Linked DNA regions of Mastigocladopsis repens PCC 10914. The protein of the gene in region 3 binds, or shares a complex with, the protein of the main gene of each other region. Links are inferred from orthologs where the notes say so. Each region holds a gene or a part of one and is shown on either strand. Other genes may lie near its edges.

Region 1 (5,686 bases), 240 kb from region 3 along the record:
ACAAGCAAACTTGCCATTGCAAAACTAAGACCCCAAGGAATTTGCCTTTGGAGCCAAAAACTAGGTGTAACTTTTTTCACCTCAACCTTGTCCCGTTACCCCTGCGTCCTCCACCTAAGCTGATTTATACATCATCATCAAAATTCGATGAATTATCAAGATCATCACCCGAACGCTCTGAACGGTCTATTGGTTTGTAATCTACATATTCTGTGGAAATAACCTCATCATCCTCACGTTCTCTTCGGGGAGACGATTCAGTTGGTGTACGACGTTTTCTAGGTCTGGGAGGAACATCTTCATCACGCGTTTCTGGACGTACTGGTCCGTTACTACCACGACGAGGAGGTCTTTTTTCTTCAGTAGTTGAACTATCCCAATTATCAACTGTTTTGGAAGCACTCCAATCCTCATCATCAAACCTTTCCGAGGGGCGCACAGAACGCCCAGAACTACGGCGACGGGTTTTGTCAGTTTTGTCAGTTGTTGTCAGCCTTTCACTGCCATTGCGACGTTCTGGACGACGCGGGGTTTCATCTTCGTAGTAATCATCACGAGATGAACGGCTATCCCTACTACCCGAAATTCGACCACGCACGGGGCGCTCATCGTAATCATCTTCATAAGGCAGGGGTTCTAATTCAGCGTCTACCTGTGCCTTATATTTCCTGTTATACCTGTAGTTGTCGCTGACTTCTCGTTCGTCATCCACAATAGGGGTGTTACGCTTGGCTTGCTGGGTTGCTATACCCCTTAGACGAATACTTTCAACCGCAAAAAATATCGTTGAGCCTGCCAACAGCAACTGACCAAATTGTAAAATCGGGTCAAGACGCCAACCTTGAAAGACGAGAATGAAGCCGCAAAGTAATCCCACCGCAGCAAAAAAGATATCTTGGTCGCGTGAGAGTTCTGGACGCACAGAGCGCAGAAAGTAGAGTGCTGCCCCAGCCACAGCCAAGAAAATTCCTAGAATACTGGCTGAGTTTGCCCCAAAATTTACCTGAGCCAGAACACTGGCTGAGTTCAGCCCAAACATTAGCATTGTTGTTTACCCAATATCAAAATCTATGTTAGCGAGTCAGAATTTAAATCTCTACTGTAATTAGACACAATATACTTTAAAGACGCGAAGTTGCCTCGCTCTGCGTGGAGCTTTGCTAACGCGTCTCTAGTCTCTACATTATGACCTAAAGCTAAGAACCCTGTGTTTGTCAGCTTAGTATAAATATTATGATGAATTGCGAAGAATCTGCAATTAAGCAATTCACTCACACAAAACCAGTTTTAAGAATAGAGACGTGGTATCCCACGTCTCTACAAAAGTCTTATTAGCGTTGGATTTTATCTTTCTGGCTAACAAAAATCAATCCTAGTGTGGCAGGGATAACGACAATTGCTGTACCCCAAACCAGACTCCAAAGGAAATTTGCTAAAGATGGCGTCATAGATTTCAACCTTTTTTTACACTCTTATCACAATTTTAATAGTCTATCAGACCCTTGAGAAGCCATTTATGGCAGTAGGGAGTAGTTCACCGTAGTGGTTAACGGCGACTCCTATCCTGTCAAGGATAGACTGTAGTAGTGCTATATTCCCCTTTGGGTAACAGCATTTAGTTAAAATTAGAGAAAGGCTTTACAAAGCTTAAAATTTGCTCACCCTGTTTCAGTTCTTTCCTTTATTTACACAAAAAAGTCAAGCTTAAATCATGACTGGTGTTGACATTACTGCTTGGATTCTCGGTCCAGTGTTGGGACTGATGATATTTTTGTTTATTTTCCGGATTATTCTGACTTGGTATCCTCAGGTTGATCTGAATCGTTTGCCTTTTAATCTAGTAGCTTGGCCTACTGAACCCTTTTTGGTGCCATTGCGAAAGATTGTACAACCTATCGGTGGAGTGGACATTACCCCCATCATTTGGGTAGGTATCCTCAGTTTTTTACGGGAAATTCTCCTGGGTCAGCAAGGACTGCTGACCATGCTGTCTCGTGTCCAATAGGCTTTGGGGTTTGTTAGTTGTTAGTTGTGAGTCCACCACTGCGGGAGGGTTTCCAACGCCAGATGCTCCACTTGGGGAGCCACCCCCGTGGTGAGCCAGCGCTATGCAGGAGGGTTTCCCGACTTGAGGGGAGTGGCGTGAGACCCCAAGACCGCACTGGCTCCTCCGCAGGTGACTGGCGTTGGCGTAGCCTCAGGGGAGGAGATACCCGTTCGCCGTAAGGCGTGGCGTTAGCCATAGGGTTAGTTGTTGCCAGTCAAAAATTAACTACTAACTACTACTCAGTCACAAACACTACTGCACTAAAGTTTTCATCTCCTGTACGAAATTAGTGTAGACTTGCCCCTTCAAAAACTGCGGGTGTTCCATAATTTTCTGATGAAATCCAATAGTCGTGGGTAGTCCCGTAATGGCACATTCTCGCAGTGCTCGTTTCATGCGGTTAATAGCAGTAGGACGGTCTGCGCCCCAAACGATTAACTTGCCAATGAGTGAGTCGTAGTAAGGAGGAATTTGGTAATCGGTGTAAACATGGGAGTCAATGCGAACTCCAGGACCTCCAGGAGGGAGATAACCACTGATACGTCCAGCAGAGGGGCGAAAGTCATTGTCAGGATCTTCCGCATTAATGCGGCACTCGATCGCATGACCTCGCAAGACGACTTGGTCTTGTGTCAGCTTGAGTCTTTCCCCTTGGGCAATAAGGATTTGTTCGACAACCAAATCTATCCCAGTAATCATCTCCGTCACTGGATGCTCGACTTGAATCCGGGTGTTCATTTCCATAAAGTAGAATTGACCGGATTTATCCAAGAGAAACTCAATGGTTCCAGCCCCACTGTAGTTAATAAATTGGGCAGCTTTGACAGCAGCTTCTCCCATTTTCTCTCGCAGGTCTGGGTCTAAAGCCGGGCTAGGGGCTTCTTCTAGAAGTTTCTGGTTGCGGCGTTGAATCGAACAATCCCGTTCCCCTAAATGGATGACGTTGCCGTAGTTATCAGCCAATATTTGAAATTCAATATGGCGGGGACGCTCAATAAATTTTTCTAGGTAGACCCCAGAATTACCAAATGCAGCTCCCGCTTCACCTTGGGCTGCTTGGTAGGATTTGACGAACTCATTTTCAGAACCTACTAAGCGCATACCTCGTCCACCACCGCCCGCTGTGGCTTTAACCATCACTGGGTAGCCAATTTTTCTAGCGATCACCAAGCCTTCTTGTTCCGACTCTACCAAGCCATCGCTACCAGGTACCGTAGGAACCCCAGCTTTTTGCATGGTTTCTTTCGCAGTAGATTTATCCCCCATGAGCCGAATAGCTTCGGGAGATGGACCTATAAAAGCAATATGATGGTCAGCACAGATTTCTGCAAACCGAGCATTTTCAGCCAAGAATCCATAGCCAGGGTGAATAGCGCTGGCATTACGTGTCAATGCCGCTGCAATAATATTGGGAATATTCAAATAACTTTTACCGCTGGCAGCTTCGCCAATGCAAACCGCTTCATCGGCAAGTTGGACGTGTAGAGCATTACGGTCAACGGTGGAGTGTACCGCAACTGTCGCAATCCCCATTTCTTCACAGGCGCGGAGAATGCGAAGCGCAATTTCTCCCCGATTAGCAATTAATATTTTGTCAAACTTCATCTTCTAGCTTTGATATCAGTCCATGTAGATTGACATTTTCTGCCGTCAAAATTGAAATTACGCAGAGCCTCATCTCAAATTCTGACTGGAGATTCCCAAACCTCTTCCCAAAAATCAGGAAGGATTTGGCTGCTTGCCTCTACGGGTATTAACTAGACTAGCAATATTGCTGCTGCTAATCTGGAGTTAGTTTCCCGAGTTTGGCATTTTTTCGTACCGTGCGCGACAGCTTAGACTCAATTTCCGAGCAGCTGCGGTTGCCACCGCTCGTCGCTATACCCCTTTTTAATATCACTTGTGCAGCTACTACATTTCTGTCCGTCGAGTATACCCATTTGAGATATTTCTAAATATCTGAACTTAAATTTTCTCTAACTTGGGTATCACCTTACTGTAATTGTTTCTCTTATGCTATACTTTCATAGTCAAAGAAAGCTTGCGGATGTGGCGGAATTGGTATACGCGCACGTTTGAGGGGCGTGTGGCTTTGCCTTGCGAGTTCGAGTCTCGCCATCCGCATTTTTTAGTTCTGAGTCCTAAGGAGCCACCACTGTGGGTGGGTTCCACGCCCTGTTGAGGCAACTAGTGTTACCGAGTCCTAAGTTAGATTTTGGTAAATAGTAAAAAATACCTATTTTTTTTCCTTCTCGTACTTAGAACTTCAACTTATGCTTTTATAGAGATTAGTGAAGTTTTGTAAAGAACCTTGACAGCGACTGTTACACCGATAAACAACTTAACAATACCCTCGGGGTGGCACCGCCTCACTCCGCTTTGGCAAGGTGGCGAGGAAGTCATTCAACAAGGTTTGCCACACACTCAGCTGGCACCGACTTGGCAATTACTCCTTTTAGGTGACGGCTCCCCAACAAGACACTTACAACTGCTGACAGGCGAGCCTACGGAAGTGGATGTCATCGATATGTCATTAATTGGCATGGACTTGGATGGTGCCCCCGACCTCATACAAGCTGTGCCAGGACCAAGGCTGCGGCGGCAGGTCTGGCTGCGTACTGCCTCTGGTCAGCGGTTGGCGTATGCCACCTCATGGTGGGAAGGTTCTCATGTAGATGAGTATTTGCAAAATCGTTCGTTACCTATTTGGGCAAGTTTAGCTCGTCTCCGTACAGAGTTGTATCGGGATGTCCAAGGGATTTACTCCGGTAACTCGAAAGCTTTGGAGTTAGGTTTTAATGAGACTGGGCCTTTTTGGGGTCGCCACTACTTGTTTTGGCATCATGGGCAACCCCTAACGTTAATTTACGAAGTTTTCTCGCCCTATTTAACAAAATATTTGGGATCCATGCAGCTAAGTTCAATCAATGGTAAGGTTTAGTCCCAAAATATAGAACTTAGAACGTATTTCAGAATAGATTCTCAAGAGTGCAAAACGCAAAACACAGAAGGCAGAAGGCAGAATAATTCTTGAGTTCTGTGTTCTGTATTTTTCTACCTACAAGAAATGAAGTGCAAAATGCAATGGAAGACCTAGTGGTCTATCGCATTTATTTTGAAGGCTTCGTAGTGAGCGCTTAAGCGCTTAAAGAACCTATGACTAAAGTCTTTACTACATTAAATGCGATAAACCACTAGAGCAGATGCAATAAAAAAAGTGTATAAAGTTTGATACAATAACCGCCATCAGGGAAAGTCGAACAATGTTACTAACAATAACTTACCCTGAAGTTAACCTTGTATAGGAAAATACTAAAACTATGCCATTAGCAGTTGGTAGTGATGCGCCTACATTTACCGTCAAAGACACCAACGGCAACACTGTCTCATTATCTGATTTCAAGGGCAAAAAGGTGGTTTTGTATTTCTACCCCAAAGACGATACCCCAGGCTGTACTAAACAAGCCTGTAGCTTTCGAGATGCCATTGACAATTATCAGAGCAAAGATGTTGTGGTGCTAGGAGTCAGTGTAGATGATGAAGCTTCTCATCAGGCATTCACCGAAAAATATAATCTCAATTTTCCGCTACTAGCTGACACCAATAAAACCTTGGTTAAAGCATACGATGTTGATGGTG
Region 2 (5,601 bases), 880 kb from region 3 along the record:
GGAAAACCATAAATATGATTACCGTACTTAAAGCTATTGAGTAGCGTTCCTTCAAAGTCAGCTAGGTCAAATTCGGGGGTAATATATGCATCAAGCGGTTCTAGAACATTCTGGCTCATGAAGAAAGGAGCCTCAAGAGCATCTAGATAAAAGACATCAGGAGCTGCTTCACCAACTAAGCGGGTTTTTATGACATCCATGTATTGGTCGTTGATGACCTCATGCCTAACTTTGATACCTGGGTTTTGTGCTTCAAAGTCTTGTAGGACTTCTTTCAATAGTTTTTGCTCTGCTGGACTTGCTATCCAACCACCAAGTTTGATCGTGACTGCGGCTGGTGCTCTTGAGGCGTTAGGAAAGAGCAGGTTGTGACAACCAATAAACGAGAGGGCGATCGCCACCAACAGTCCCAAAAATTTCAACACGTTGGTTCGCATCACAAGTGAATAAAAAATTCTGTCACTTTATATATTGCCTCTGTAGCTCAGGATTGATTTTTTCTCTGTCTAAATTTTTGTTGAGAAATGCAAGCTAGAATAACGAAAAATTGCCAGTACGGCTTGAGATGCATCACCAACCAGTAGAGATAGGTCATGGATTTTGTTCCCCTTGAAACGGCTCCTCTTGCTCCCGAAATATCGCAGATTAAGGCTGCTCCTCTTGCGCCTGAAGTCACCCAGATTACAGTTCCGGAAACACCACACTCTCTTAGCTCAAAACCCAGCCCTCGAGTTTCTAAGGATGCTATTCGCACTAGTTTAAGAGCCTCCACTGTGGATGCTATCTTTTCAACATTTTTCTCCATTACCAGTGGCGGGATTTTGCTAAGTAATTTCTTAGTAGAATTGGATGCCAGACCAGTAGTTTTTGGGATGCTGTCCTCTATCCCGATGGTCGTGAATCTCATTCAGCCGTTTGGTGCATACCTGTCGGAACGCTCAACCAGCCGTTTCTGGTATTGCCTTTGCATTTATGGACCTTCTCGGCTACTCTGGCTGATTCTAGCTATTGGCATTACTATGGCAAGCTGGGGAAAAATTAATACCCACCAGCTGGTGGTACTGACGCTCTTGATTGTTCTTATGAGCAATCTCTTAGGTGCGCTAGGGGGTGCATCATGGCTAAGTTGGATGGCAACGCTCGTCCCCCGGCGATTGCGGGGGCGGTATTTCGGATTACGTAACAGTGTTTCCAGCCTGACCAATTTGGTGTGTGTACCTTTGGCAGGTCTAGCTGTATCAACCTGGCCAGGTGGAACTCTGCAAGGTTATGGAGTGGTTCTGCTTGTCGGCATTCTGTCGGGGCTTGTGAGCTTGGGGTGTCAGTACTTCAAGGTGGATGTGAACCCACAGGTACAAAACGCTTCTCCCACCAGGTCTTCTTCCAAAAATGCTGTTTTGTATAATACAATTGATAAAAGTAATAATACTGAGGAGCAGCTAAAAAATATCGAGCTTGGCAAGGATGCAACTGCTGGTGACAGCATCTGGAAGAACTCTAACTTTTTAAAGTTTCTGCTCTATTTCAGCTCATGGATGTTTGCCGCTAACCTCAGCCTCCCCTTCTTCAACCTCTATATGCTGGACACACTAAATCTAGATGTGAGATGGGTAACGCTTTATGGCAGCCTTCAGGCTGGAGCGAATCTGCTGATGCTTATTCTGTGGGGCAAGTTGGCAGACAGGATAGGCAATCGTCCAATCTTGCTGGTTATAGGGATGGTGGCTGCAAGCGTACCGTTGCTATGGCTGGGGATTAGTACTAACCTGATTGACCTGTGGTTGTGGTTGCCGCTGATACACATTTTCATCGGAGGGAATTGGGCGGCGCTTGACTTGTGCAACAACAATCTGCAAATAGAGGTAACACCAGCTAAAAATCAGTCCATCTATTTTGCGATCGCATCTGCCATTGCTGGGGTTAGCGGTGCTTTGGGCACAATCATAGGCGGCTTCATAGCACAAAATCCTTCGTTTGGTGGTTTATCAGGATTGTTCATCATCTCCGCTGCGTTCCGACTCGCAGCGATTGTTCCCCTGATCTTTGTGCAAGAAGGGCGAGGGCAATCTTTCTCCCAGATGAGACAAGTCTGGCAAGGGCGCAAACAGGTAGCTCAAGGTTAGACAGTTGATCCAAACAGTTGCTTTTGAAAGCGACGCTTTTGACGCTGCAAACTAAGATGGGGAGACAAGGGGAGGGGGTGTCTCCTTATCCCCCACTCCTGTTACTCAGCAGCGGTAGAACTCAAAGTCCTTGTCTCCCAAACCACCATATTATTATGAGTTGTCGTTGGTGCGGGTGGCTGGTGCAAAGCAATCAACTGTGCTAGAGTTTTCTTGATCTGAGTACGAGGCACAATATCATCGACAAAACCGTGCTTTAGCAAATCTTCCGCAGTTTGAAAGTCATCTGGCAGTTTTTCCCGTAAGGTTTGCTCAATCACTCGCCGACCAGCAAAGCCAATCGTAGCCTTCGGTTCTGCCAAGATGATATCTCCCAACATGGCAAAACTAGCCGTTACACCACCTGTCGTGGGATTCGTTAAAACGGGAATGTACAGTAGCCGTGCTTCCTGATGACGTTGCAAAGCTGCTGAAATTTTCGCCATTTGCATCAGCGAAAGCATCCCTTCCTGCATTCTCGCTCCACCAGAGGTACAAACAATAACCACAGGATAGCGTCGCTGAGTCGCTTGCTCAATCAAACGGGTCAGTTTTTCTCCTACCACCGAACCCATGCTTCCACCCATGAACCGGAAGTCCATGACCCCAAGAGCAGCGGGTAAACCATTCATATGACCTAAACCAGTTTTAACGGCGTCGATTAAGCCAAGTTTATCCTGCATTTCCCGCAGGCGGTCAATATATAGTTTGCGATCGCGAAATTGCAGTGGATCGGTAGGACGCAAATGCTCATCTATTGGTCTCCAAGTGTTTGCATCAATCAATTGACGAATGCGCTCATCGCTATCTACTCGATTATGATGTCCGCACTCAACACAAACCATCTGGTTAGCTCTCAGGTCTTTGGTATATGTCAAGACCCCACAGTTAGAACATTTATGCCACAGCCCATCAGCAATTTCACGTTCTTGGCGTTCCAGTATGGTAGAGCCTGATTTCCGTCGATTTGCAAACCAATCTAATAGAGACTTTAAACCGCGTGATTCTTCGTTGTTCGCCATTTTTATCTTATTTGAGTGGATAGTATGTCCAAAATATGTTAAGTCGCTTGTGGTCGCTCTTAGTTTTTTATCATTAGTCCTTTGTCCATACTAATGACTAATGACTCATAACTAATGACTACTTATTCAAATTCGTCTTGTAAGCAAATCAGACCTTCCGCATACATCTTTGGTTGCCAGCTTAACGAAAATACGTAAACCAATTCAAGTCTCTTGCTCGTCTTCAGGGGGACTTAAAAGCAGCAACGCAGTCCACTTGTCTTGTGCACGTACCTGCAAAGCCGCAGGAGTCCCAGCCCCCAAATAAGATTTCACCCCCAAATCAATAATTTTTGTTGCTATATCATGAGATGCAAGCAGTTGTTGCATCAGTTCTGCTTGCCAACGGTTACTTGTTGTTAAGAGGGTGATCCAAGTCACAACGATGATATTACCAAAAGCCTAAAGATAGATGGGGTGATGAGATTTACAGTTATAGTGTAATTGGGAATCGCGAGATGAAGAAGACTTTTGTAGAGACGTGCCATGGCACGTCTCTACAACTTTTGATTTTCCTTTTTCAACTGGTTGAGAAGAATAAGCGCAAATAAGAAGACAAAATAGCTTCACCGCCAAATAGAGCAATAACTGCTCCTACAGCGAGAAAAGGACCAAAAGGTATCTTTTGTCCCCATTTCATTGTGCCGCCACCTACCACTACTCCCACCACACAAGCAAGAAAACTAGCCAGGAGCAAATACTTCCATCCTAACCATGCTCCCATCATGGCTGCTAATTTGGCATCCCCTCCACCCATAGCAGTTTTCCTAAAGACAATTGAACCAATGATGGCGATCGCATCAAACAGCCATAAGCCCAGCACTGCTCCTACTATCGCCATCTTGAGATGATGTACTAATCCTACCCAACTAGCCTCTAGTAAAAAACCATAAACCATCTGAAACACAATTCCCATCACCAAACCCGACTTAGTCAATGGGTTGGGTAATGTCATTGTATCTAGGTCAATGAGCGATAGCGCTAATAACCAACTGCAAAACGCCCAGTAGCCTATTGTAGAGAGCGAAAATTTAAAGATCCAAAAAACTAGCAAAAAAACAAAACCCGTTACCCCTTCTACCACAGGATAACGGATAGAAATTTTACTTTTGCAATACCGACAACGCCCTCTTAACCACAGCCATCCCAACACTGGGACATTATCGTAGGGTTTGAGCTGGTTTAAGCAATGGGGACAGCGAGAAGGTGGAAAAAGAATCGACAGCCTAGCTGGTAAACGATAAACAACAACATTGATGAAGCTGCCAACAGAAGCTCCTAAGGCGAAAACGATGACACTCGCCTGAACTATTATCAAGGTGTCCATTAAGTCAATTGTCCTTTGTCATTTGTCCTTTGCTCAAAGGTTATAGCCTTAACTAATGACTAATGACTAACGACTAATGACTCAATACATATACGATTCAATCTGATTCAACGGCACGAAACATTCTTCTGGCAAGAGGACTGGTTGATTGGTAAAAATCACCTTACCCCGGTGATTAAACCGATTAATTGCTACTCCTGAAGCTTGCCCAGTCATTTCGGGATGTACCTCACAGTAAGTGTGGTAAATCTGACCAGCGGCTCTGATGACGGCAGGATCAATCAAAGCTGGCTGGTTTTTTTGGTTGGTATAGTTTGCTTGTCCTTGTTTTAAAGCGTACACCACTCACTGAGTCTTTTGTAGGTTTGTGTTAATAGTTTATCCGAAAAGTTTAAGCAAGAGTTGCCAAAATGTCGGTTTGAGCCTGTGCAATTATTCCGCTTCGAGGACTTGAATAAGTGCCTCACCCATAGCGCGGCAAGCCAAAAGATTCATGCCAGGAGACATTATATCCCCAGTGCGATCGCCTCTTTGCAAAACTTGCAACACTCCTTGTTCAATGTGATCTGCTGCAGTTGGTTCGTTCAAACCATAACGAAGCATCATAGCGGCACTCAAAACCTGTGCTAAAGGGTTTGCTTTATCCTGTCCAGCAATATCTGGGGCGGAACCGTGAACGGGTTCAAATACTCCTGGATTAGAAGCACCTAAACTCGCAGAGGGTAACATCCCAATACTACCAGTCAGCATAGCAGCCGCATCTGAGAGAATATCGCCAAACAAGTTACCTGTGACGATCGTATCGAACTGCTTGGGAGCGCGTAACAACTGCATAGCTGCATTATCTACATACATATGAGAGAGTTCCACATCCGGATACTCTTGGGCAAGTTTGGTGATGCGATCGCGCCACAGTTGAGAAACTTCCAACACGTTCGACTTATCCACAGAACAAAGTTTCTTTCCGCGTTTCCGTGCGGCTTCAAACGCCACCCGCCCAATGCGCTCAATTTCCGATTCGGTGTAAGCCATCGTATTCACACCGCGCTTC
Region 3 (5,717 bases):
TGTCAATTCTTGAAATGTTCCCCCACCCAAGTTGTGAAAAACGTCCTTTACCAAACAATTTTTGATAATGGGACAACAGTGTTGGTGCTGGTGAGCATCCGAGGCGACCAGGAAGTTAATGAGGTCAAATTACAAAATGAGTTGACGAAATTAGCTCCTAAGTACGGTGCTAAGACGGTGATCAAAGTTGCAGTACCAGATGCAGAAGACCTGAAAAAATTGGCAGTTGAGTCTTTGCCTTTAGGTTATATTGCTCCTGATATTGCAATTTCAATCCGTGATCGGGATTCAGACACAACAACCGCTACTATAGATACGATACCAGATTCAGTAACACGTAGTGTATTCGACTCAAATGAAAACCCCCATAAGTCCGCTAAGGATGTTGCCCCTCGCTTTTTATGTTTGGTAGATAAAACAGCAGTTGATTTAAAAAACTTTGTGACGGGTGCAAACGAATCTGGTTATCACGTCGTTGGGGCAAATTGGGGAGAGCAATTTCAGTTACCAGAACTGGCGGTAGATGTACGGAAGGCAAAATTAGGCGATCGCGCTATCCATAATCCCGAGCAAACTTTACAAAGTGCCCGAGGAATTGAGGTGGGTCACATTTTCCAATTAGGCATTAAGTATTCCATCGCAATGGGTGCAACTTATACCAATGAACAGGGTGAAGAGAAACCTCTATTTATGGGTTGCTATGGTGTAGGCGTGTCACGCTTGGCTCAAGCTGCTGTAGAGCAATCTTATGATCAAGATGGAATTATTTGGCCCGTAGCGATCGCACCCTATCACGCGATTGTTACAATTCCTAATATTAACGATACCCAACAAGTGGAAATAGCAGAAAAACTCTACGCCCAACTTAATCAAGCGGGAGTTGAAACCTTGCTTGATGACCGTAATGAACGGGCGGGAGTGAAATTCAAAGATGCGGATTTGATTGGGATTCCTTACCGAATTGTCACTGGGCGAGCAATTGCCAATGGCAAAGTTGAAGTTGTTGAACGAAAAAGCCGCAAATCACACGAAATTGCGATTGCTGAAGTTGTATCTACATTAAAGCAGTGGATGAATGAGGCAATGTCGTGAGTTTGTAGTAGGCGCTACCATCGCCTACTACAAACTATTTCCTAATCCAATAATTATGGACAAATGGAATTTTTCACACTCCTTGTATCTGGCTTATTGGGTTTAGTGACCCCGGTAGGACTGGTGGTAGATCGAACTGCTGAAAGTGCTATCCGTTCCCAGTTGGAGCAGGTTGAACAATTGCAAGTGCGAGTTGACAATGCCCCAACTCATCAATTGCTGCAAGGCAAGGTGGAAAGGGTGCGTGTTGCAGGACGTTCTTTGCAACTCAAGTGGCAAGAAATTCGCATCGCGGCTTTAGAATTAGAAACCGATGCAATTGAATTAGAACTGGGTAGTCTTGGGCAAAAACGACCTAAATTCAAACGACCTTTACAAGCTGGTGTCCGTTTGGTGTTAACTCAGCAAGATATCAATCAACTCTTACAATCACCAGAATTCATGACCTTGTTGCAAAAGCTAAAAATTAACACAGACGATTCGTCAAAGACAGGGGATAAGTCCGGATATAATTTTGCTAATCCAAATGTAAAATTTTTTGCAAACAACCGCTTTGGTTTCCAAGTAGAATTACAGGAGAAAGGTCTGGAGAAACCCTTGTTAATCAGGGTGGAATCAGGATTGCGTATTGTTGGTGGGAAGAATATCCAGCTAGTTGAGCCAGTTGTGACAGCCAATGGTGAACAGGTTCCACCTCAATTTGTCAATGCAATTGTGGACAATATCAACAAACGATTAGATTTAGGAAATTTGGAAGATGACGGTCTACAAGTGCGGCTTCTAAAATTGAATATAAGACCAGAAGAATTAGAGACTGCCGCATTTTTACGAATAGAGCCATCCTCTAGGTTTTTGGAAACCCCCGGCTCATGAGTATCGTCGTTAACCAGGCTTCTCCTCATAAAAATACTATTTCAGCCCAAAGGAAGGTTTTCAATATGAAAGAACAGCAAGGATCTCATCGTATTTCTCCAGGTGTTATTGCATCTGTTTCAGCAGCAGTGATTGCCGTGAGTAGTGGTGTTGCTTATTTTACGTGGAAATCCGCTAATAATCCTCCAGCACCAATCCCTGCTCCAGGAGAAACTCAACCTCCGCGCTCAACCAACCAGTTTGGTATTGAGCGAAATGCTGAAGTCTTTTGGCTGCAAGACACTGGCACTGGTTTTAAATTGGTTCCGCAAACAGTTCAAGTTAAAGCAGGTGGGAATTCGCCTAACCAAGTTTTAGAAGGAGCTTTCCAACAATTATTAGCAGGACCGACAGAAGGAACGGAGTCTACCACGATTCCAAAAGGAACCAAGCTGCTGGGTGTTAAGGTGGCAAATGATGGTATCCACGTTAATTTATCGGAAGAATTTACCAGTGGAGGTGGTAGTTCTTCAATGATGGGTCGCGTGGGGCAAGTTGTCTACACTGCTACAGCCTTAAACAATAATGCTAAAGTCTACATTGAGGTAAATGGCAAAACTTTGGACGTTTTAGGTGGTGAAGGTCTGGAGTTGGAACAGCCACTGACCCGTGAAAGCTTTGAGAAAAATTATTCACTTTAGTTATTAGTGAGTGGTGAGTGGTTAGTTCTAACCACTCACCACTAACAACTGACTACTTGCTATTTAAAATGCGAAAGTTACGGGCTTGCTGTTCTAACCTGGAGGCAAGCCGATCACAAACCCTGTTGCACAATTCAAAAATCATTTCATCTTCCACTCGGTAGTAGGCAGAAGTTCCTTCACTGCGGCGGCTGAGGATTCCTGCTTGCCACATTACCTTCAAATGTTTTGACACATTAGCCTGAGAAGTCTGTGTTGCCTCTACCAGTTCTTGCACACATTTTTCTTCATCCCGCAGCAAATGTAACAGCCGTAGGCGCATAGGTTCACTCAAGAGGCTGAAGTATTCAGCTACTTGTTGCACAACTTCTGGCGGTACAGGCAACGCTTGTTTCATCAGGGTAGACCCGTAAGGACTCAACTAAGACATTTAACAACGAGGCATAGAGACATAGATATATAGATTAATACTTAATCTGGGTTAATTCGCATCAAAGGCTGACCATATTCCACTGGTTCACCGTTCTGAACGAGAATTTCTATCACTTGTCCGGATACTTCTGATTCAATTTCATTCATGAGTTTCATGGCTTCTATGATACATACTGTTTGACCACTCCTTATGCGATCGCCCACTTCCACAAATGCCGATTCACTTGGACCAGGAGCGCGATAAAACGTTCCCACCATTGGTGAAGGGATGTCAACGAATTTCTGTTCTTTGACTGAGGGAATCAGTGGCGACTGTACGCCCCCTGTATTGCTATCAAAGGCGCGAGTTGACGCAGTTTCTGTTACGGTCGGAGGGGATACCACCAAAGGTACCGACGGTGAAACTGGCGTCAATCCCGCTCCTCCAACCGCGCCTAACACCGCTTGACCTGCTGACAACATTTGATGAGTGCTTACAGCCTTACGAACCGTTAGTTCAAAGTCGTCACTTTTGAGCGTGACTTCTGCAATATCGGTTTGTGCAATAGTTGTCAACAGTTGGCGGATTTCATTAAAGTCCAATGGCACAGCTTTTCTTACCTCATGCAATTAGGTAGTAGATATTTATCTAACTGAAAGTGAATTTGATAGTTAGGCAGGGATGTAAATCCCTGTCATAGATGAAAATCGGGATTTGCATCTAGAGGTGAGAATAAAGTTACTCCCTGCCAAGGTATGTATCGTTACGAGTGTCTATGCGGATGCGTTCTCCTTGGGAAATAAACAGAGGAACCATCACAATTGCTCCTGTTTCTACAGTTGCAGGCTTGGAACCACCTGTTGCAGTATCGCCCTTAACACCTGGGTCTGTTTGCACAATTTCCAACACCACAGAGTTAGGCAGTTCTACTTCTAGGACTTGGTCGCCCCAGCGAACGACGTTGACTTCCATACCTTCTTTAAGGTATTTTACGCGATCGCCAATCTGCGCCGCACTCAATCTGCCTTCTTCGTAGGTTTCCATATCCATAAAGACGTATTCGTCAGCCTCTTTATAGGTATGCTGCATTGTGCTTTTTTCCAGGTTGGCTTGCGGAACTGTTTCGCCGGCGCGGAACGTTTTTTCCACCACGCTCCCACTTTGGGCATTTTTTAGTTTCGTCCGCACAAAGGCAGAGCCTTTCCCTGGCTTAACGTGGAGGAATTCCACAACTCGCCACACAGACCCATCTAATACTATCGAGACACCAGGTCGAAAGTCGTTACTGGAGATCATGAAGCTTTCACATTTTGGAAGACAATCGGGATTTATTTTAACCCTCAATAGGAGTAATTAGTCATTACTCCAGCGTTATTAGTTATTAGTACTCATTGGCAAATCTAGCTGAGTACCAGTACTAAAGGATATGGGAGCTAGGGGCGTATAGTAGCTCAATAATATACCAACGTACTCAAAAGTTGCTATAAGCAACGACACACCTATCGTAGAGACGATTAATTGCTTGTTTTCAACTGTTGCGACTACTAAAAAACACAGCAGCAATGATCACTAAACCTAAAAGCGCTAAAGGCACCCAGAGATTGGGGAGATCCGACAGACTCATAAGAAGTTGTTTGAAAACAGAATTACAACCAATTTCCCACTAAGACGAACGATGCCCAATAAAAGGGATGGGAAAAATCTTCATTTTGCAAAAATGCCAATTGGGTTTGTCGCAAGGCTTCTGCTTTAGTTGCTCCTGGTTGGCTGAGTTGTTTATAAAACTCCGCCATAAATTTGGCTGTAGATTCGTCTTTGACAGCCCAGAGGGTTGCTAAGGTACTACGCACCCCGGAACGGACTGCAACTCCTGCCAATCCTAAGATAGCGTGGTTGTCCCCTTTGGCTGTATCGCAGGCGCTGAGAACCAATAATTCCACTGGGCTAGCTTTGTCTTCGTCTCTAGATTTAATTAATTCGGCTAAGTCCTTTATCTTAATCTTTTTATCCCAGGTAAGTATAAAAGTCTCATCAGACCTACTACTAAACTGACCGTGAGTAGCCAGATGCAAAATCGAGAAAGGCTTCGATTGGATGGCTTTTCGTAGATTGGCTGTGGTAAAAGTTTCATTTAAAAGGAGTTGGCCGTTAACTTCCGAGGCAATTTTTTTGACTTCCAACTTTACTGCAGGCAAGGCGTTAAACCCTGGGCGTGCTTCACTCAGTCCCGCTGTAATCACTTTCAAATTTTCCCCTTTGAGCGATCGCGCCTGCAATAGCTGCATCCCTGGTGAGAGAGCAAGGCTATATTTCTCTATCAGATACTGTTTGCCATCATGTAAAGCCGCCATCGGCAGATTTCGCAAGGAACCATCTAGCACGAATGCCAGAGTTTTCACCCCACTGGTGGCTAACTGAGGCTGGGCTGGACGAATCAGCCAGTCATAGAGCTGTTGATACAGCTCCAAACGTTCTTCATTGGAGTAAGCGGGATTGAGGGATTGTCGCATCTGTTTGATGCTGTTCTCGATATCAGCTTTCGGTAGAGAAGTTTTGTAGCTCGAAATAGGTTTTCCGGGAACAGAGACAATGACTTCCACGCGATCAGCCAAAATAATCGGATAAATAACCGCTGCTGTCTTATCTATTTGGTCAATCTG

The links.
Region 1: the proteins of accB (region 3) and accC are in contact, whole or in part, in a solved structure (PDB 8UXZ), measured with the Escherichia coli proteins. The link is inferred for Mastigocladopsis repens PCC 10914 from one-to-one orthologs.
Region 2: the proteins of accB (region 3) and accD are in contact, whole or in part, in a solved structure (PDB 8UXZ), measured with the Escherichia coli proteins. The link is inferred for Mastigocladopsis repens PCC 10914 from one-to-one orthologs.

Annotation. Positions count from the first base shown.
Region 1 is NZ_JH992901.1:2,054,734-2,060,419, forward strand. Bases 1,477-4,397 are described here. They hold accC (acetyl-CoA carboxylase biotin carboxylase subunit), read right to left. Parts: upstream 3,653-4,397; coding sequence 2,300-3,652; downstream 1,477-2,299. Other genes in these bases: MAS10914_RS0111265 (YggT family protein), read left to right, coding at 1,712-2,005; MAS10914_RS34125 (hypothetical protein), read right to left, coding at 2,019-2,243; MAS10914_RS0111280 (chorismate lyase), read left to right, coding at 4,359-4,397. Outside these bases: MAS10914_RS0111250 (TolB family protein), read right to left, coding at 1-80; MAS10914_RS0111255 (Ycf66 family protein), read right to left, coding at 125-1,045; psbX (photosystem II reaction center X protein), read right to left, coding at 1,332-1,448; more of MAS10914_RS0111280, read left to right, coding at 4,398-4,988; MAS10914_RS0111285 (peroxiredoxin), read left to right, coding at 5,368-5,686. UniProt on the Escherichia coli protein: This protein is a component of the acetyl coenzyme A carboxylase complex; first, biotin carboxylase catalyzes the carboxylation of the carrier protein and then the transcarboxylase transfers the carboxyl group to form malonyl-CoA.
Region 2 is NZ_JH992901.1:939,783-945,383, forward strand. The notes cover bases 1,205-4,040. They hold accD (acetyl-CoA carboxylase, carboxyltransferase subunit beta), read right to left. Parts: upstream 3,185-4,040; coding sequence 2,225-3,184; downstream 1,205-2,224. Other genes in these bases: MAS10914_RS0106485 (MFS transporter), read left to right, coding at 1,205-2,123; MAS10914_RS0106495 (putative signal transducing protein), read right to left, coding at 3,389-3,604; MAS10914_RS0106500 (prepilin peptidase), read right to left, coding at 3,744-4,040. Also shown: MAS10914_RS0106480 (ABC transporter substrate-binding protein), read right to left, coding at 1-437; more of MAS10914_RS0106485, read left to right, coding at 594-1,204; more of MAS10914_RS0106500, read right to left, coding at 4,041-4,550; MAS10914_RS0106505 (hypothetical protein), read right to left, coding at 4,632-4,892; leuB (3-isopropylmalate dehydrogenase), read right to left, coding at 4,983-5,601.
Region 3 is NZ_JH992901.1:1,818,106-1,823,822, reverse strand. What follows is about bases 1,892-4,843. They hold accB (acetyl-CoA carboxylase biotin carboxyl carrier protein), read right to left. Parts: upstream 3,666-4,843; coding sequence 3,117-3,665; downstream 1,892-3,116. Other genes in these bases: MAS10914_RS0110195 (CHAT domain-containing protein), read right to left, coding at 4,704-4,843; efp (elongation factor P), read right to left, coding at 3,796-4,353; MAS10914_RS0110210 (ArsR/SmtB family transcription factor), read right to left, coding at 2,698-3,042; MAS10914_RS0110215 (GerMN domain-containing protein), read left to right, coding at 2,031-2,645; MAS10914_RS0110220 (LmeA family phospholipid-binding protein), read left to right, coding at 1,892-1,965. In the rest of the region: MAS10914_RS0110225 (proline--tRNA ligase), read left to right, coding at 1-1,092; more of MAS10914_RS0110220, read left to right, coding at 1,156-1,891; more of MAS10914_RS0110195, read right to left, coding at 4,844-5,717. UniProt on the Escherichia coli protein: This protein is a component of the acetyl coenzyme A carboxylase complex; first, biotin carboxylase catalyzes the carboxylation of the carrier protein and then the transcarboxylase transfers the carboxyl group to form malonyl-CoA.